Regions from separate parts of the Chromobacterium sp. CCUG 76385 genome, predicted to be linked through region 4. Evidence: predicted binding sites of a transcription regulator. Region 4 holds the regulator's gene; each other region holds the start of a gene.
What was found. The regulator sigma-54, encoded in region 4, starts transcription at its own class of promoters, with help from an activator protein. The targets are predictions, from matches to a motif close to CTGGCACGCTTCATGCTT.
Positions count from the first base shown of each region.

Region 1: the regulator sigma-54 is predicted to act here: its motif matches at 1,854-1,871, upstream of glnK (P-II family nitrogen regulator).
Region 2: the regulator sigma-54 is predicted to act here: its motif matches at 1,785-1,802, upstream of adh (aldehyde dehydrogenase).
Region 3: the regulator sigma-54 is predicted to act here: its motif matches at 2,968-2,985, upstream of QUG01_RS05930 (4Fe-4S dicluster domain-containing protein).

Region 1 is NZ_JAUCGU010000034.1:23,482-27,970, reverse strand. It holds gene QUG01_RS17170 (ClpXP protease specificity-enhancing factor) at 1-13, shown strand, start outside; gene QUG01_RS17165 (ammonium transporter) at 127-1,437, opposite strand; gene glnK (P-II family nitrogen regulator) at 1,465-1,803, opposite strand; gene QUG01_RS17155 (accessory factor UbiK family protein) at 2,123-2,410, shown strand; gene QUG01_RS17150 (YifB family Mg chelatase-like AAA ATPase) at 2,544-4,046, shown strand; gene QUG01_RS17145 (SPOR domain-containing protein) at 4,213-4,489, shown strand, end outside.
Region 2 is NZ_JAUCGU010000027.1:37,981-42,469, forward strand. It holds gene QUG01_RS15720 (sigma-54-dependent Fis family transcriptional regulator) at 1-1,577, opposite strand, end outside; gene adh (aldehyde dehydrogenase) at 1,852-3,357, shown strand; gene QUG01_RS15730 (methyl-accepting chemotaxis protein) at 3,851-4,489, opposite strand, start outside.
Region 3 is NZ_JAUCGU010000005.1:136,874-141,362, reverse strand. It holds gene hypD (hydrogenase formation protein HypD) at 1-531, shown strand, start outside; gene hypE (hydrogenase expression/formation protein HypE) at 528-1,559, shown strand; gene QUG01_RS05940 (REP-associated tyrosine transposase) at 1,629-2,168, opposite strand; gene QUG01_RS05935 (DUF6650 family protein) at 2,298-2,783, shown strand; gene QUG01_RS05930 (4Fe-4S dicluster domain-containing protein) at 3,085-3,651, shown strand; gene hyfB (hydrogenase 4 subunit B) at 3,648-4,489, shown strand, end outside.
Region 4 is NZ_JAUCGU010000002.1:108,255-112,743, forward strand. It holds gene rapZ (RNase adapter RapZ) at 1-452, opposite strand, end outside; gene hprK (HPr(Ser) kinase/phosphatase) at 433-1,389, opposite strand; gene ptsN (PTS IIA-like nitrogen regulatory protein PtsN) at 1,382-1,843, opposite strand; gene hpf (ribosome hibernation-promoting factor, HPF/YfiA family) at 1,966-2,292, opposite strand; gene QUG01_RS02370 (RNA polymerase factor sigma-54) at 2,362-3,762, opposite strand; gene lptB (LPS export ABC transporter ATP-binding protein) at 3,766-4,489, opposite strand, start outside.

The DNA of each region.
Region 1 (4,489 bases), on a different contig from region 4:
CATCGTTAAATAATTCAGCATCGCAAACCGGCCTTCTGGCCGGTTTTTTTACCTATGCAGGGCGAAAAAAAACGGGGCCAGAGGCCCCGCCAAGTCCCTTACACAACAAACTTTGCTCTGCCGGCCTTATTCCACGCGCTCGCCGTGCAACACTACATCCAGTCCTTCGCGTTCCTCGTCTTCCGCCACGCGCAGGCCGATCGCCAGATTCACCAGCTTCAGCAGGATGAAGGTGACGATGCCGCAGTAGACGATGGTGACGCCCACCCCCAGCGCCTGGGTGGCCAGGCTGCCGTCGGCGCCGCCGATGTCCTTCACTGCAAAGATGCCGGTCAGCAGCGCGCCCAAAATGCCGCCGACGCCGTGCACGCCGAACGCGTCCAGGGAATCGTCGTAGCCCAGCATGTGCTTCAGACCGGTGGCGCCCCAGAAGCACACCACGCCGGCAGCCAGGCCGATGATCAGCGCACCCTTGACGTCGACGAAGCCCGCAGCCGGCGTGATGGCGACCAGGCCCGCGACGGCGCCGGAGGCGATGCCCAGCACCGACGGCTTCTTCTTGGTGGCCCATTCGGCGAACATCCAGGCCAGGGCGGCCATCGCGGTGGCGACCTGGGTGGTGACCATGGCCATGCCGGCACGGCCGTCGGCGGCGCCTGCGGAGCCGGCGTTGAAGCCGAACCAGCCCACCCACAGCATGGAGGCGCCCACCAGCGTCAGGATCAGGTTATGCGGCGCCATGGCTTCCTTGCCATAGCCGACGCGCTTGCCCAGCACCAGCGCCGTCACCAGGCCGGCCACGCCGGCGTTGATGTGCACCACGGTGCCGCCGGCGAAGTCCAGCACGCCCTTGTCGCCCATCCAGCCGCCCGGCGCCCATACCCAGTGCGCCACCGGTACGTAGACCAGCAGCGACCACAGCGCCATGAAGGCCAGCATGGCCGAGAATTTCATGCGTTCGGCGAAGGCGCCGGTGATCAGCGCCGGGGTGATGATGGCGAAAGTCATCTGGAAGGTCATGAACACCGATTCCGGAATGGTGCCGGCCAGCGGATGCACCGCCAGTTTGCCGGCATCCTTCATGTACACCATGCCGTCCAGCATGAAGCGAGACAGGTCGCCGATATACGGATTGCCGACGGTGAAGGCCAGGCTGTAGCCGACGACGGCCCACAGCACGGTCACCAGGGCGGTGATGGCGAAGCTTTGCATCAGCGTGGCCAGCACGTTTTTCTTGCGCACCATGCCGCCGTAAAACAGCGCCAGGCCGGGAATGGTCATGAACAGCACCAGGGCGGTGGAGGTCAGCATCCAGGCGGTATCGCCGGAGTTGATCACCTTCGCGGCCGCCACCGCGGGTCCGGCCGGCGCGTCGGCCAGGGCGGGCAGGGCAACGGTGGACAGGCCGGCAGCCATTGCAGCGAGTATCTTTTTCATTATGGTTTCCCCAGTTTCGCGGATGCGTCAGACGGCGTCGGCGCCGGTTTCGCCGGTGCGGATGCGGATCACCTGCTCCAGGTCGTAGACAAAGATCTTGCCGTCGCCGATCTTGCCGGTGCGGGCGGATTTCTCGATGGCTTCCACCACCTGGTCTAGCAGGGCGTCGTCGATGGCGATTTCCAGTTTCACCTTGGGCAGGAAATCGACGACGTATTCGGCGCCGCGGTACAGTTCGGTATGGCCTTTCTGGCGGCCGAAACCCTTGACCTCGGATACGGTCACGCCTTGCACGCCGATGGCGGACAGGGCTTCGCGGACTTCGTCAAGCTTGAACGGCTTGATTACTGCAGTGACGAGTTTCATGGCTGCTCCTTCTCGGGCGATTGATAGATCAGGTTCTGCTGACAACGCTAATGCAGGAATCGTGCCAGCCTTAGGCGTGGGCGCTTGCGGCCAGAATGCGTAGCGGCGGGGCCTTAAGCTCGCATTATGGCACTGTATTTGTGCGCTGCAGCGGACCTGCCTGCACCGTTATGGTGCAGCCCATAGCAAAAGGCGTCTGGCGGCTGTGCGCGCCTAGCCGCAAGGGACGTAGATGGGCCGAGCGGACAGGAAAGCGGGAGCGTCGCGGCGCTTTTTGCTACACTCCGCTTGATATCAAGCAACCGCAGGAGCCGCGAGCATGTTTAGCCAGAAACTGTTTGACGAAATCAGCGCCAAGATCAGCGAAACCATCGCCGCCAGCCCGGCCAAGGATTTGGAAAAAAACATCCGCGCCATGATGGCCTCCACTTTTTCCAAAATGGATCTGGTGACACGCGAGGAGTTCGATGTGCAGCAGGCCGTGTTGGCCCGCACCCGCGAGCAACTGGCGGCGCTGGAGTCCCGTCTCGGCCGCCTGGAGAGCCAGGTGTTTCCGGAGGAGTCCGCCGCCAAGGCCGAGGCGCAGTCGGAACTCGGCCACTCCTGAGACGGGCGGCATAGGCGCGGCTGTCATCCGCTGCGGCGATGGCCGGATTGGACGGCGGCTTGCCGGGAGGCTGCCGCATGCGCGCTTCAAACGCGGCGGATGGCCATATCCGCCGCCAAGGGGGAACCTGTACATGACGCTGGCCGTGTTGCATTGCAGGGCCTTGCAGGGCATGCAGGCGCCGGAGGTGGCGGTGGAAGTGCATCTGGCCAACGGTTTGCCTGCGTTCAACATCGTTGGTTTGCCGGAAGCGGAAGTGAAGGAAAGCCGGGAGCGCGTGCGCGCCGCCATCCAGACTTCCGGCTTCGAATTTCCGGCGCGCCGCATCACGGTCAATCTGGCGCCGGCCGACTTGCCCAAGGATTCCGGCCGCTTCGATCTGCCCATCGCCATCGGCATCCTGCAGGCGTCCGGGCAGGTCAAGTGCGACGACATCTCCCGCTACGAGTTTGCCGGCGAGCTGGCGCTGGGCGGCGAGTTGCGACCGGTGCGCGGCGCGCTGGCCATGGCCTGCCAATGTCACGCGGCAGGTCGCGCTTTCGTTTTGCCGGCGGACAGCGCGGCGGAAGCCGCCGTGGCCGAGGGCGCGCGGATTTACGGCGTCGCGTCGCTGTTGCAGGCCTGCGCTTTTCTGAATGGGCTGCAGCCTTTGGAGCCGGTTGTCGCTCCGGCCTTTGGCATGTTGCCGAACTATCCCGATCTGGCCGATGTCAAAGGCCAGTCCGTTGCGCGAGGCGCTTTGGAAATCGCCGCGGCCGGCGGGCACAGCCTGTTGCTGATGGGACCGCCCGGCACCGGCAAGTCCATGCTGGCGTCGCGCCTGCCGGGCCTGTTGCCGCCCTTGTCGGCGGAAGAGGCGCTGGAAAGCGCGGCGGTGCAGTCGCTGGCGTCGCAGGGTTTCCGCGCCGCCAGTTGGCGCGCCCGGCCATTTCGCGCGCCGCATCACACTGCTTCCGCTGTGGCGCTGGTTGGCGGGGGCAGCGACCCCAGGCCTGGCGAAATCAGCCTGGCGCATCACGGCGTGCTGTTTCTGGACGAGTTGCCGGAGTTCGACCGCAAGGTGCTGGAAGTGTTGCGCGAGCCATTGGAGAGCGGCGTCATCCATATTTCTCGGGCGGCGCGGCAGGCGAGTTTTCCGGCGCGCTTCCAGCTGGTGGCGGCGATGAATCCCTGTCCCTGCGGTTATCACGGCCATCCCTCCGGACGCTGCCGCTGCACGCCGGAGCAGGTTGCGCGATATCGCGCTAAAATTTCCGGGCCTTTGCTGGACCGCATCGATCTGCACGTGGAGGTGCCGACGCTGACCGCCGACGAGTTGTTGAGCGCGTCGGCCGGCGAGAGCAGCGAGTCGGTGCGGCAACGCGTGCTGCAGGCGCGCGAGCGGCAATGGCGCCGGCAGGGCGTGTTGAATGCGGCGCTGCAGGGCGAGCAATTGGAACAGCACTGCGGCGCGGATGCCGACGCGCTGGCGATTCTGGCCAAGGCCTTGCAGCAGCTCGGCTTGTCGGCGCGCGCTTATCATCGGATACTGCGAGTTTCGCGCAGCATCGCCGATTTGCAGGGCGCGGAGCGCATAAGCCGCAATCATGTTTTGCAAGCGATCCAGCTGCGGCGCCTGGCGCAGGCGGGCGCGTGAAGATATTTGATCAATCAACCGGATGGCATGATGGCAATCCGTTCGACAACAATAGCGGTAGTGGTGAATGGCTAATCGAGATCTGAAAAATTCCCCTCGTCCGTCGCGCGGGCGCGGCAATTCGTCTTCCTCTTCGCGCAGCGGCGGGGGCGGCATGATGGCGGGCATGATTATCGGCCTGATCATCGGCGTGGCGGTGGCTGTGGGGCTGGCGATGTATCTCAACCGCTCCCCGGCGCCGTTCCAGACCAAGAACCAGGCCAAGGCCGAAACTTCCCAGCCGCCGACCGAACTGCTGGCGCCGGGCACGCGCATCTCCGAGGCGGCGTCCGCCACGGCGTCCGCGCCGCCGCCGCATCCCGCGCAGTCCAGCGCGCAGGCCACGCTGGATTCGACCGAATCGGTCCCCTTGCCGCCGCCGGCCGCCGCCACGCATGAGAACA
Region 2 (4,489 bases), on a different contig from region 4:
TAGCCGTGGATGGCCTGGGCCAGCGTGGGCGACAGCGCGATGCCGCGCCGGGCGGCTCCCATGCCGTCCAGCATGGTCTGAGCGATGGCCGCTACGTCGCCGCGTTCGCGCAGCGGCGGCAGCGTCAACGGATAGTGGCATAGCCGGTAGTAGAGGTCGGCGCGAAAGGCCCCTTCGGCCACCCGCGCGCGCAAGTCGCGGTGGGTGGCGCAGATCAGCCGGATGTCCAGCCGCCGCGCCGGGCCGCCGCCCAACGGCGTCACTTCTCGCTCCTGCAGCACCCTGAGCAGCCGCGCCTGCAGGCTCAGCGGCATGTCGCCTATCTCATCCAGGAACAGCACGCCGCCATCGGCCTCGCGCAGCCTGCCCTTGCTGCCCTGGCGGCTGGCGCCGGTGAAGGCGCCGCTCTGGTAGCCAAACAGCTCGGCCTCGATCAGTCCTTCCGGAATTGCCGCGCAGTTGACCGCGACAAACGGCGCGCCGCGCCGGCTGCCTCCATTGTGCAAGGCGCGCGCCAGCCTGTCCTTGCCGGTGCCGGTCTCGCCTAGGATCAGCACCGGGATGTCGGCTTCCAGCAGTTTCAAGGCGGTGGCGAACAAAGACTCCGCTAGGCCGTCCAGCGCGGGCGCGCTGTGGGCGGGAGCCGCGGCCGGGGATGGCGCTGCCCGGTGGTGGGCGGCGGGCGGACGCAGCCGGGCCGATGCCTGCTGCGCCCCGATCTCCAGCGCGCCCAGCGCCTCGCCGTGGCGGCGCAGCCAATGCTCCAGGCTTTGGCCGAACAGGGCGGCGAAGTGGCGCGGCCGCCAGTCGCCCGGCGCCAGCCCGCATAGCGCCAGCCCGGCGCGGTTGGCGGCCAGCAGCCGGCCGTCTTCGTCGAAGACCAGTTGGCAGGCGGCCGGGCTGTCCAGCAGCCGCGGGTCTCGATGCAGGCTCAATCGCCAGCCGCTGCGCGCCGCCTTGCTCAGCAGCAAGGCCTCGATCTGGCCGCGCGCGGCGCGCAATGCTTGCAGTTGCGGTTCGCTCAGCTTGCGGCTGGCGCCGCTGATGTCGAGCACGCCGAGCGTCTGGCCTTGCGGGCCAAGCAAGGGGCTGGCCGCGCAGCTGAGGGCGCGGTTGCGTTCCAGGTAATGCTCCGCGCCGCGCACCAAGATGCTATCCGCCGCGGCCAGCGCAGTGCCGATGGCGTTGGTGCCGCGCGCCGCCTCGCTCCAGTCCATGCCCGGGGCCAGCGCCAACCGCGCCGCCTTGTCCAGAAAGCCGATATCGCCGCTCTCTTCAAGTATCAGTCCGCGGCTGTCGGCCACCACCAGGGCCAGCTCATGCCCGGCCACCTGTTCATACAGGCCGGCCAGGGCCGGCCGCGCGGCTTCCAGCCAGCCGGCGCTGGCTTCGCGCCGTTGGCGCAATGCGGCATCCTCCAGCCGCTCTTCGCCGCGGACGCCTGTGGGCAGGCCCAGGCTGCGGCAGCGTTGCCAGGACTGGAGGATGGATGGCGGTAAGGCATGGCCGGGCAAGGGCTGGTCGCTGAAGAAGCGGCGGCGGATTTCGTCCAGCGGCAGGCGGGCAGCCTGGGTCATGCGCGTCTCCTGCAGGCTGTGCCGTCGCGGTGCGACAGCTGTGTCAGCCTGCGACAGTTTGGTGGGCGGTTTTGCTGATTATCGGTGCTTTGCCAGGCGTGGCAAGTGGCTGATTGGTAAGAAAATATGCTGCATTGCAATGTGGTTTCGCCGCATGCCGCGCCGCTTGCCGCTTTGCCGGATGCTGCCATGCAGTATGGGTAGAGGCTGGCACGCCGCTTGCGCTGTGGTGTGATCCCCAAGCCAGGGGTTCATTACCACCAAGGAGACTGCGATGGCAAACCTGCAACCCGGCTTTGCGCTGAAATCACGCTATGCCAACTATATCGGCGGGCAGTGGGTGCCGCCGGTGAACGGCCGTTACTTCGAGAACGTCACGCCGATCACCGGCAAGCCGCTGTGCGAAATCCCGCGTTCGGACGAGCAAGATGTGGAGCTGGCGCTGGATGCCGCCCACGCCGCCCGTTTCCAGTGGGGCCATACCCCGGTGACCGAGCGCGCCATCATCCTGAACAAGATCGCCGACCGCATGGAGGCCAATCTGGCCCTGCTGGCCGAGGTGGAGACCTGGGACAACGGCAAGCCGATACGCGAAACCCGCGCCGCCGATATCCCGCTGGCCATCGACCATTTCCGTTACTTCGCCGCCTGCGTGCGCGCGCAGGAAGGCAGCCTGGGCGAGATCGACGCCCATACCGTGTCTTACCACTTCCACGAGCCGCTGGGCGTGGTGGGCCAGATCATTCCGTGGAATTTCCCCATTCTGATGGCGGCATGGAAGCTGGCCCCGGCGCTGGCCGCCGGCAACTGCGTGGTGCTGAAGCCGGCCGAGCAGACGCCGCTGTCCATCCTGGTGCTGATGGAACTGGTGGGCGATCTGCTGCCGCCCGGCGTGCTGAATGTGGTCAACGGCTTCGGCGTCGAGGCCGGCAAGCCGCTGGCCAGCTCCAAGCGCATCGCCAAGATCGCCTTCACCGGCGAGACCGGCACTGGCCGGCTGATCATGCAATACGCCAGCCAGAACCTGATTCCGGTGACGCTGGAGCTGGGCGGCAAGTCGCCGAACATCTTCTTCGACGATGTGGCGGCGCAGGACGACGCCTTCTTCGACAAGGCCATCGAAGGCTTCGTGATGTTCGCGCTGAATCAGGGCGAAGTGTGCACTTGCCCCAGCCGCGCGCTGATTCAGGCATCCATCTACGACCGCTTCATGGAGAAGGCGCTGGCCCGCGTCGCCGCCATCAAGCAGGGCAATCCGCTGGACCCGTCCACCATGATAGGCGCGCAGGCGTCCAGCGAGCAGATGGACAAGATCCAGAGCTACCTCGCCATCGGCCGCGAGGAAGGCGCCCAACTGCTGGCCGGCGGCGCGCGAGCGCAGCTGGACGGCGATCTGGCCGGCGGCTTCTACATCCAGCCGACGGTGTTCCACGGCCATAACAAGATGCGCATCTTCCAGGAGGAAATCTTCGGCCCGGTGGTGTCGGTCACCACCTTCAAAGACCGCGACGAGGCATTGGCCATCGCCAACGACACCCTGTACGGCCTGGGCGCCGGCGTGTGGACGCGCAACATCAACACAGCGTTCTATCTGGGCCGCCACATCGAGGCCGGCCGGGTGTGGACCAACTGCTACCACGCCTATCCCGCGCACGCCGCCTTCGGCGGCTACAAGCAATCCGGCATCGGCCGCGAAACGCACAAGATGATGCTGGAGCATTATCAGCAGACCAAGAGCCTGCTGGTCAGCTATGGCGAGGACAAGCTGGGATTTTTCTGAACCGGGGCCATTGGTTTGTTATGACCCGGTCTTGCTGTTACCGAACCGCCCCCTGGATGGGGCGGCTTTTTTGTTTGTGGCGGCAGGAAGGGTTTGGTATCGGACGTATTTTCATGAGAGGAAATTGAGGGAGGAATATGTCTTTCTCTTAGCGAAAGATTGATTTTGTAATTTATATCATGAAATACATTATTTATTTACGTAAATAAATGCTGCGCATGTGCGAAGGCATGCTGATTGCGTTATAGACACAAATCCAGGAGTCATCACTTCATGGCAGCCTGGGCATAGAAAGGACGAGTCCTGCGGCGGGCAAGGGCTGGCGCTGTATTAGGGATGGGGGGGAAGATGCTGCGTGGTGAGCGGGCTGTGGCAAGACGATGCGATGCGGCAGATGGAGAAATGGGTGGCCAGGCTATGGGGCGCATCCTGAGCCTATGCATAAAAAAACCGGGCCAGCAGGCCCGGTTGTGGGGATGCCGATGGTTGGGACTTATCCGGCCGCCAGCTTGTCCAGTTCGTTCTGCAGTTTGACGCTGATCTGCTCCATCGCCTGCATCTTGCTGATGATGCCGGCCTCGTCGAGTTGGCCACTTTGCGTTGCGGCGGCCACCGCGGCCTCCACTTGTTGCTGCAGATTCTGCAGCGGCGCGCGCAAGGGTTGGACGGCTCCGCTGCCGAACAGGGCCGCGCCATCGCCGTCTATCCACGGCGCGAGTTCTTGCGATGGCGCCATGGCCTGCGCTTCCTCCACCGCGTGATAGGCGCTTTGCTTGTAGATCACATGGCCTACCTTCTGCAGCGAGGTTTGCGACTTCTGCTGCACATCGCTGACCTGGCGCAATACCAGATCCGATTGCTCGGCCAGGCTGGAGAAGCGTTGGCGGAACGCCTCCACCGAAGCCTGCACTTCGCCGGCCACGCTGCCGGCCGCGCTGGCCTGCGTCTGCATGTCGTCGATGCGGGCCGATAGCGAGCCCAACACTTCCTGCACCTGATGTGCCGTGCTCTTGCTGCGTTCGGCCAGCTTGCGCACTTCGTCGGCCACCACGGCGAAGCCGCGGCCCATCTCGCCGGCGCGCGCGGCTTCGATGGCGGCGTTCAGCGCCAAGAGATTGGTCTGGTCGGCAAT
Region 3 (4,489 bases), on a different contig from region 4:
ACGGTGATAGGCTACGGCGCGTACGAGGGCTTCGCCGCCCAATACTGCCGGCCGGTGGTGATTTCCGGCTTCGAGCCGCTGGACGTGATGCAGTCCATCCTCATGCTGGTGCGCCAGCTGAACGCAGGCCGCGCCGAAGTGGAAAACCAGTTCAGCCGCGTGGTCAGCCGCGAGGGCAACCGCAAGGCGCAAGCGATGTGCGCACAAGTCTTCGAGCTGCGCGACGAGTACGACTGGCGCGGCCTGGGCACGGTGCCCTTGAGCGCGCTTCGCATCCGGGCCGACTACGCCGATTTCGACGCCGAGCGCCGCTTTGCCCTGCCCTACCGCCAGGTGCCGGACCACAAGGCCTGCGAGTGCGCCGCCATCCTGCGCGGCCACAAGCAACCGGCCGACTGCCGCGCCTTTGGAACCGCCTGTACGCCGGAGCGCCCGCTGGGCGCCTGCATGGTGTCGTCCGAAGGCGCTTGCGCGGCCCATTTCACCTATGGCCGCTTCCGCGCGGCCCCTCAGAACGGAGACGCGGCATGACTCGCATCGACTTCAATCATGGCCGCGTCGACCTCAGCCACGGCAGCGGCGGACATGCCATGGCCAGGCTGATCGAGCAGTTGTTCGTGGCCGAATTCGACAACGGCTACCTGGGCGCGCAGCACGATGGCGCCGCCCTGCCCATGCCGCCGGCCGGCAGCCGGCTGATCCTGGCTACCGACAGCCACGTGGTATCGCCGCTGTTCTTTCCCGGCGGCGACATCGGCAGCCTGGCGGTGCACGGCACCGTCAACGACGTGGCGATGTGCGGCGGCACTCCCTTATACCTGACCACCGGATTCATTCTGGAAGAAGGCTTCCCGCTGGCCGATCTGCGCCGCATCGTGCGTTCCATGGCCGCCGCCGCCCGCCAAGCCGGCGTAGCCATCGTCACCGGCGACACCAAAGTCGTGCAACAAGGCAAGGGCGACGGCGTATTCATCTCCACCACCGGCGTCGGCTACGCGCCCGCCGGCGTCGACATTTCGCCGCGCCGCATCCGCCCCGGCGACCAGATCCTGCTGTCCGGCCACCTGGGCGACCACGGCGTGACCATCATGTCGCTGCGAGAAAACCTGGGCTTTGAAACCGCGCTGCGATCCGACAGCGCAGCCCTGCACACCCTGGTGGCCGACATGCTGCGCGCCGCGCCGGACTTGCGCTGCCTGCGCGACCCGACGCGCGGCGGCTTGGCGGCCGTGCTGAACGAATTCGCCCAGCAAGCCGGCTGCGGCATGCGGATCCGCGAGGCCGCGCTGCCGATACGGCAAGAAGTGGCCGCCGCCTGCGAGCTCTTGGGCCTGGACCCGCTGTACGTGGCCAACGAAGGCAAGCTGGTGGCTGTGTGCGCCCCGCAAGACGCGGACGCGCTGCTGGCCGCGATGCGCGCCCACCCGCAAGGACGCGACGCGGCGATCATCGGCGAAGCCATCGCCGACGCCAATCAGTTTGTGCAGATGGAAACCGCCTTCGGCGGCAGGCGGATGGTGGACTGGATCAACGGCGAGCAACTACCGAGGATTTGTTGAGCCGGATGCCACCCGTTCGGATGGTCAATCCAGTAGGGCGGGCAGGCCAAAGGCCTTGCCCGCGCACCACTACCCCCTCATCTCAGCCATCACCCCGTCTCCCGCCCAATCGGCAGGATATCGCCCCTGAGCCACATAGCGATGGAAGGTGGAATACGCCCAATCGCCAACCCTCGCCGCCAAACCGTGCTTCACCGGGTTGAAATGCAAATAATCCAGATGCGCGGAAAAATCCGCCTCATCGCGGATGCGATGCTCCCAGAATCTATGTTGCCACACGGTTCCGTGACGTTTCTCCGCCCGGCGCGCCGAATGCCAATCCGCCCGGAAATAATGCCGGCCCACCGCACGCGTCACCCGGCTTTTGATCGCGCTCCAGCGCGTCGAAAAATCGCCATCACCTGGAGGCAAGGTCCATATCGCATGCAAATGGTCCGGCAGCAAGACCCAGCCATCTATCGCAAACGGACGCTCCCGCCGCACCGCTATCACTGCCACGCGCAAAGCCTGCCTTAGCAAAGGATCAGTCAATATCGGCTGGCGTCGCTCCGTCACCACCGTGAAGAAGTAGCATGCGCCTGCTACATGATCTCTGCGGTAATAGGGCATCGGCGGCCTCCCACAAAGCAATCAGCATGCCTGCCTCGGCGACACATAGGAAACTGGCCTAAATTCATGGCAGGCGCGGGCAAGGCCTTACAGCCTGCCCGCCCTACATAGCTCACCATGGAGTAATTCATGAAATTTCGCGAAATCATCAGCCGGATCACAGGCTTCAGCATTCCGATCTTCGGCATTCAATGGAACCCGCCTGAAGCCGAGTGTGCCGCCGCCAAACGCGTTCTGACTTTCCTCGAAGATAGGAGAGTGCTTTATATTCCATCCGAAATGGAAGTCCCTCACTACTGTGTAGAGTCGATCATCCGCATACGAGAGTTCCTGACTGATGAGCTTGGAAAGCTGCACTCGAACAATGAACTAGCACAAAACCTCCGGGCAATGCGATCCGCATGCCGGAAATTCTTGAATACCGTCCAGGCTGATGATCATATCGTTCAGTTCGGAGCCCACCATGATCACTTTGCAAGCTGGATTTTTAATGGCGCGGTTGGGGAGCTGCGCGGCACATTTGGCATACACATTGCATGCATAGCTGCATCACACGGGCTTGATATTGAAGACGATCTGGCATCCATTCTGCCAATCCCTAGCGATGATGATTAACATCACCGGGTAGGGCGGGCAGGCCAAGGGCCTTGCCCGCGCCATCGCTCCCCCCTTGTTACCTTCGCCCCTCGTCACTTCTGACGACGCTCCTTCCCCGCCGACACCGCATCGACACTGTCACCTCGCCATCCACACCCAACTAAACCACTGAAATTTCAAAGCATCTTGCTAAAAAAACAAGCTGGCACACCTCCTGCGTAAGTGAGGCTATCCCGGGCCCCGCCTGGCTTTACTTGGGGGAATCATGAACCGCTTCGTCATTGCAGAGCCCGAGCTTTGCAATGGATGCAATACCTGCATGGCCGCCTGTTCCGCGCTGCACCGCGCGGCCGGCCTGCAGGCGCATCCGCGGCTGGCCGTCACGCGCACGGCCGCCGTCACCGCGCCGGTGCTGTGCCGCCATTGCGACGACGCGCCTTGCGCGCGCGTCTGTCCGGTGGCGGCGATCTCGCTGTCCGGCCGCACCATCGATCTCAATGAAACGCTGTGCATAGGCTGCAAGCTGTGCGCCATCGCCTGTCCGTTCGGCGCCATCCAACTGGCCGGCACGGCCTGCAGCGGGGTGGCCGCCATCAGCCCGGCCTGGCAGCCGCCGCTGGCGGAAACCGAGCCGGCCGCCGCGCCGCATGACAGCAACGCCATGCTGTCGCCTCTCTTGGCCTGGGAGCCGGGCGTGAAAGCCATCGCCGTCAAGTGCGACCTGTGCCAAGGCCTGGCCGATGGCCCGGAATGCATGCGCGTCTGCCCGACTCAGGCGCTGCGGCTGGAAGACAACGATGCGCTCGCGCGCGCCGCCGACGCCCGCCGCCAGGCGGCGCTGCATGCGCTGGGCGCGGAGCTGGACCTACCGGAGGAAAGACCATGAGCCTGGCTCCCCTGCAATGGCTGTTGCTGGCCGTCTGCCTGTACGGCGCGGGCGCGCTGCTGAGCCTGCTTCTCTCTAAGCTGGAGAATCTCGCCATCGCCGCGTCGTCGCTGTTCGGCATGGCCGGCGCGGCCTGCGGGCTGGCCGCCGCCTGGCCGGCGCTGCAAAACGGTTCGGTGGAGCGCTTTGTATCTGCCGGCCCGTTTGAATTCGCCCATTTCGCGGTACGGCTGGACCCGCTGGCGGCGCTGCTGCTGCTGGCCATTTCAGCGTTGACCATGCTGACCTCGCTGTTCGGCTGGTCTTATGTTCGGGAATACCGCGGCCGCGGCGTCGGCGCGATGGGCTTCTTCGCCAATGCCTTCATCGCCTCGATGACGGCGCTGGTGGCGATGGACAATGCGTTTTACTTCTTGATCCTGTTCGAGGCGATGTCGCTGGCGTCTTACTTCCTGGTGATTTTCGAGCAGGATGAGGAAGCCGTGAACGCGGGCTTTCTGTACTTCCTGATCGCCCACGCCGGATCGGTGCTGATCCTGATCGCCTTTTTCCTCTTGTACGCGCAAAGCGGCAGCCTGGACTTTGACAGCTTCCGCGCCTTGAAGCTGGACGGACCGCTCGCCTCCGTCGTGTTCCTGCTCGCGCTGTTCGGCTTCGGCGCCAAGGCAGGCATGGTGCCGCTGCACGGTTGGCTGCCGCGCGCCCACCCGGCCGCGCCCTCGCACGCTTCGGCCCTGATATCCGGCGTGATGGTGAAGATAGGCGTGTTCGGCATCATCAAGGTGGCCGTGGACATCCTGGGCGCGCACACCGCCTGGTGGGGCCTCTTGGTGCTGGC
Region 4 (4,489 bases):
AGTTCGCGTATCCAGCTGCGCAGCGCGTTGGCCGACAGTTCGCTGGTGTCGATGCGGGTGCCGAGTTCCTGCACGCCGCCCAGCATTTCCTGTTCGACCTGGATGCTCTCTTCCACGGTGATGCCGGAGCCGGCCAACGGGTGGCGGCGGCGGGTTTCGGAGAAGCGCTTGACCAGCGTGGCGGGCTTGGCTTCCAGAAACAGCAGGCGCACGTCTATGCCTTGGCCGCGCAGCTGCGTCACGACTTGCGGCAGCGCGCCCAGCGACGGGCCGGAGCGGGTATCGACGCTGATGGCGATGTCGCTGTAGCCGAACTCTTCATACATGGCCATGGCTTCCGGCAGCATATTGGCCGGCAGATTGTCCACGCAGTAAAAGCCGGAGTCTTCCAGCGCGCGCAAGGCCACGGATTTTCCGGAGCCGGACAGGCCGCTAATCAATATCAGGCGCATTTTCCTGGTCTCGCAAGAAATTGGTGTGTCGTTCGATGAACTCGCGGGTGCTGTCGATGCCGCGCAGCTGCAGGATGTAGTTGCGCACGGCGGCTTCCACCAGCACCGCCAGGTTGCGGCCGGCGGCCACCGGCAGCACCACTTTGCGCACGGTCACGCCTATGATGTCCTGGGTCTCGGACTGGATGTTCAGCCGGTCCAGCGCCTGCATGGCCTGGTCGTTGGCCTTCACCAGATGGATGATCAGTTTCAGCACCTTCTTGGGGCGGACGGCGGTCTCGCCGAAGATGGTGCGGATGTTCAGGATGCCCAGGCCGCGCACCTCGAGAAAGTCGCGCAGCAGCGGCGGGCAGCGGCCTTCCAGCGTGTCCGGGCCGATGCGGTACAGCTCCACCGCGTCGTCGGCGACCATGCCGTGGCCGCGCGAGATCAGCTCCAGCGCCAATTCGCTTTTGCCCATGGCCGAGTCGCCCATGATCAGCACGCCGATCTCGAACACGTCGAGGAATACGCCGTGCAGCACGGTGGACACCGCCAGCGCGCGCGCCAGATAGATGCGCAGCACGTCCATCAGGTACGGGCTTTCCAGCGTGCTGGTCATCAGCGGCACGTTGTGGCTGTGGCAGTAGTCGCGCAGCAGCCGCGGCACCGGCTGGCCGTTGGCCACCATCACCACCGACATGCTCTTGTGGAACAGCTGGTCCAGCGCGGTCTTGGCGGCCGACTGTTCCAACTTGTTCAGGTAGTCGACTTCCGCCAGGCCCAATACCTGGACGCGGTTGGGGTGGATGAAGTTCAGGTGGCCCACCAGCGCCAGCGTGGGGCGCTGGTCGTCGTTGCCGATGACGTTGTCGGAGCCGCCGGTGCCGGCGACCCAGGTCAGGTTCAGCTTCTGCTGATTTTCCTGATACAGGCGGCGTACGGTAATGCTAGGCATTAGGGGTCCAATCGCAGAGCTGCTGGTAGAGCTCGTCGCGCAATCCGATGCTCAGCATTTTCTCGCGCATCTGCCGGCTGGAGAACAATTGCGCCAATTCCGACAGCACCTGCAGATGCAGATCGGTGGCATGCTCCGGCACCAGCAGCACAAACAGGCACTGCACCGGCTTGCCGTCCGGCGCGTCGAACGGGATCGGGGCCTTCAGCCGGATGAACACGCCGGTGGCTTCCTTCAGGCCGCGCGCGCGGCCGTGCGGGATGGCGACGCCTTGGCCCAGCCCGGTGGAGCCGAGCTTCTCGCGGCTGAACAGGCTGTCGAAGATTTCGCTGCGGGCGATGCCGCGCGTGTTTTCCACCAGGAGACCGACCTGCTCGAACACCCGCTTCTTGCTGGAGACATCCAGATCCAGCAATACATGGTCCGGAGTCAGTATCTTGCCGATGAGATTCATATTGGATTATGCATGCGGCTCTTTGATAAACCCGGAATTCTACGTTGCCTTGATAGTACTGAAAACCGGCAAGCGCAAAGAAAAACGGGAACCGCCCGGTTCCCGTCCTTTTCAACTAGGCGTCACAGCGAGGGCTGCTGGACTTCGCCGGAGCTTTGCACGCGGTGTTCGGTCAGCTTTTCCTTGTGCTTCAGCACTTGGCGGTCCAGCTTGTCCATCAACAGGTCGATGGCGGCGTAGAGGTCGGCTTCGGTAGCCTCGATGTGGATGTCCTTGCCGGACATGTGCACATTGACTTCAGCCTTTTGAACCAGTTTGTCTACCGACAGGGTCACGGAGATGTCGATCACGTTGTCGACATGGCGGGTAATGCGCTCCAGTTTGTTCTCGATGTATTCGCGCAGCGACGGAGTGACTTCCAGGTGCAGGCCAGTTACTTTGAGGTTCATACCCTAGCTCCTTCTGGTGTTGACCGCCCGGGCGGGTTGTCGGGCGGCATTGTATTCTTGTGCAGGCCCTTACAGCGCCTTGCGCAGATTCACCGCCGGAATCTGCATGGCTTCACGATACTTGGCTACGGTGCGTCTGGCAACCTGTATTCCCTGCTTGGCCAGCGCGTCGGCGAGGGCGCTGTCCGACAGCGGCTTCGCCCGGTTTTCGCCTTCTATCATGCTGCGAATGTGGGCCTTGATGGCGGTGGCGGAACACTCGTCACCGCTTTCAGTCTCCAACGAACTGCCGAAGAAATACTTGAGCTCGAACAAACCTCGCGAACAAAGCAGGTATTTCTGGCTGGTGGAGCGGGATACGGTGGATTCGTGCAGGCCCAGCTCTTCCGCGATATCGCGCAGAATCAGCGGCCGCATCGCCACTTCGCCTTGTTCAAAGAACAACTGTTGACGCTCAACAATAGCTTCCGCCACTTTCAGGATGGTGTCAAACCGTTGCTGGATGTTCTTGACCAGCCAGCGGGCCTCCTGCAGCCGGGCGGACATCTCGCCGCCCTGGCCGCGGCTGTCGGCCAGCATGCGCTCGTACAGCTGGTTGACGCGCAAGCGCGGCACGGCCGAGCGGTTCAGCTCCGCCACCCAGCGTCCGCGCAGCTTGCGCACGCTGATGTCGGGGATCACGTAGTGGACATCGCCGTGATGGAAGCCGGTGGCCGGGTGCGGGTTGAGGCGGGCGATCAGCGCCTGCGCCGCGCGCAGTTCGGCGTCGTTGCAAGTCAGCAGCTTTTTCAGTTTGGCGTAGTCGCGGCCCCCCAGCAGCGCCAGATGTTCGCGCACGATGGCCAGGGCCAGCGCATGGCCTGATTCTGTTGTGGGCAGCCGTTGCAGCTGCAGTTGCAGCGATTCCGCCAGCGTGCGCGCGCCGACGCCGGCTGGGTCGAACTGCTGCAGCAGGGCGAGGCCTACGGCCAGCTCGTCGCTTTCCAGCTGCAGCTCCAGCGGCAGATGGCTGGCCAGCTCGTCCAGGCTTTGCGGCAGGTAGCCGTCGTCGTCCAGCTCCTCGATCAGCAGCCGCACGATGGCCTCGTCGCGGCGCGGCAAGGCGATCTCGCCCAGCTGCGCCAGCAGGTGCTCGCGCAGGCTGATCTGGCAGGGGACATTGAGCATCGGGTCGTAGTCGTCGTCGCCGCCGTGGCGGCTGCCTGCGCCCCAGTCCAGCAGCTCGGCCGCGCTGTCGTCGCGGCTGTCTGCCGCTTCGCTCTCCGTCGTTTCCCGCGTTTCCGCCGCCTCCGAGGGCGCGTCGCTGTCGCGCGGCTCGTCGCCGCGTTCCAGCAGCGGGTTGTCCAGCAGAAAGCGCTCCACCTCGGCCTGCAGGTCCAGCGTGGACAGCTGCAGCAGTTTGATCGACTGCTGCAGCTGCGGGGTCAGCGTCAGCTGTTGCGAAACCTTGAGCTGTAGTGCCTGCTTCATGGTTTACAGGTGGAAGTGTTCGCCAAGGTAAACCTTGCGCACCTTGTCGTTGTTGACCAGCTCCTCCGGCTGGCCGGAGGCCAGCACCGAGCCGTCGCTGATGATGTAGGCGCGGTCGCAGATGCGCAGCGTCTCACGGACGTTGTGGTCGGTGATCAGCACGCCGATGCCGCGCTCTTTCAGGAAGGAGATGATTTTCTGAATATCGATTACCGCGATCGGATCGACGCCGGCGAACGGTTCGTCCAGCAGGATGAAGCGCGGCCGGGTGGCCAGCACGCGGGCGATTTCCACGCGGCGCCGCTCGCCGCCGGACAGCGCCAGCGCGTTGCTGTCGCGCAGATGGCCGATGTTCAGGTCGTCCAGCAGCAGGTCCAGTTCCTTTTCCAGCTCCTTGCCCTTGAGGCCGGAGATTTCCAGGATGGCGGTGATGTTCTCCTCCACTGTCATGCGGCGGAAGATGGACGCCTCCTGCGGCAGATAGCCCAGGCCCAGCTGGGCGCGCTGGTGTATCGGATAATGGGTGATGGATTGTTCGTCCAGCCGGATGTCGCCATCGTCGGCGCCGATCAGGCCGACGATCATGTAGAAGCTGGTGGTCTTGCCGGCGCCGTTGGGGCCGAGCAGGCCGACGACTTCGCCGCTTTCGATATTCAGCGAGACATCCTTGACCACGGTGCGCTTCTTGAAGCGCTTTTTCAGCTTCGAGACGGTGAGAACGCTGTGC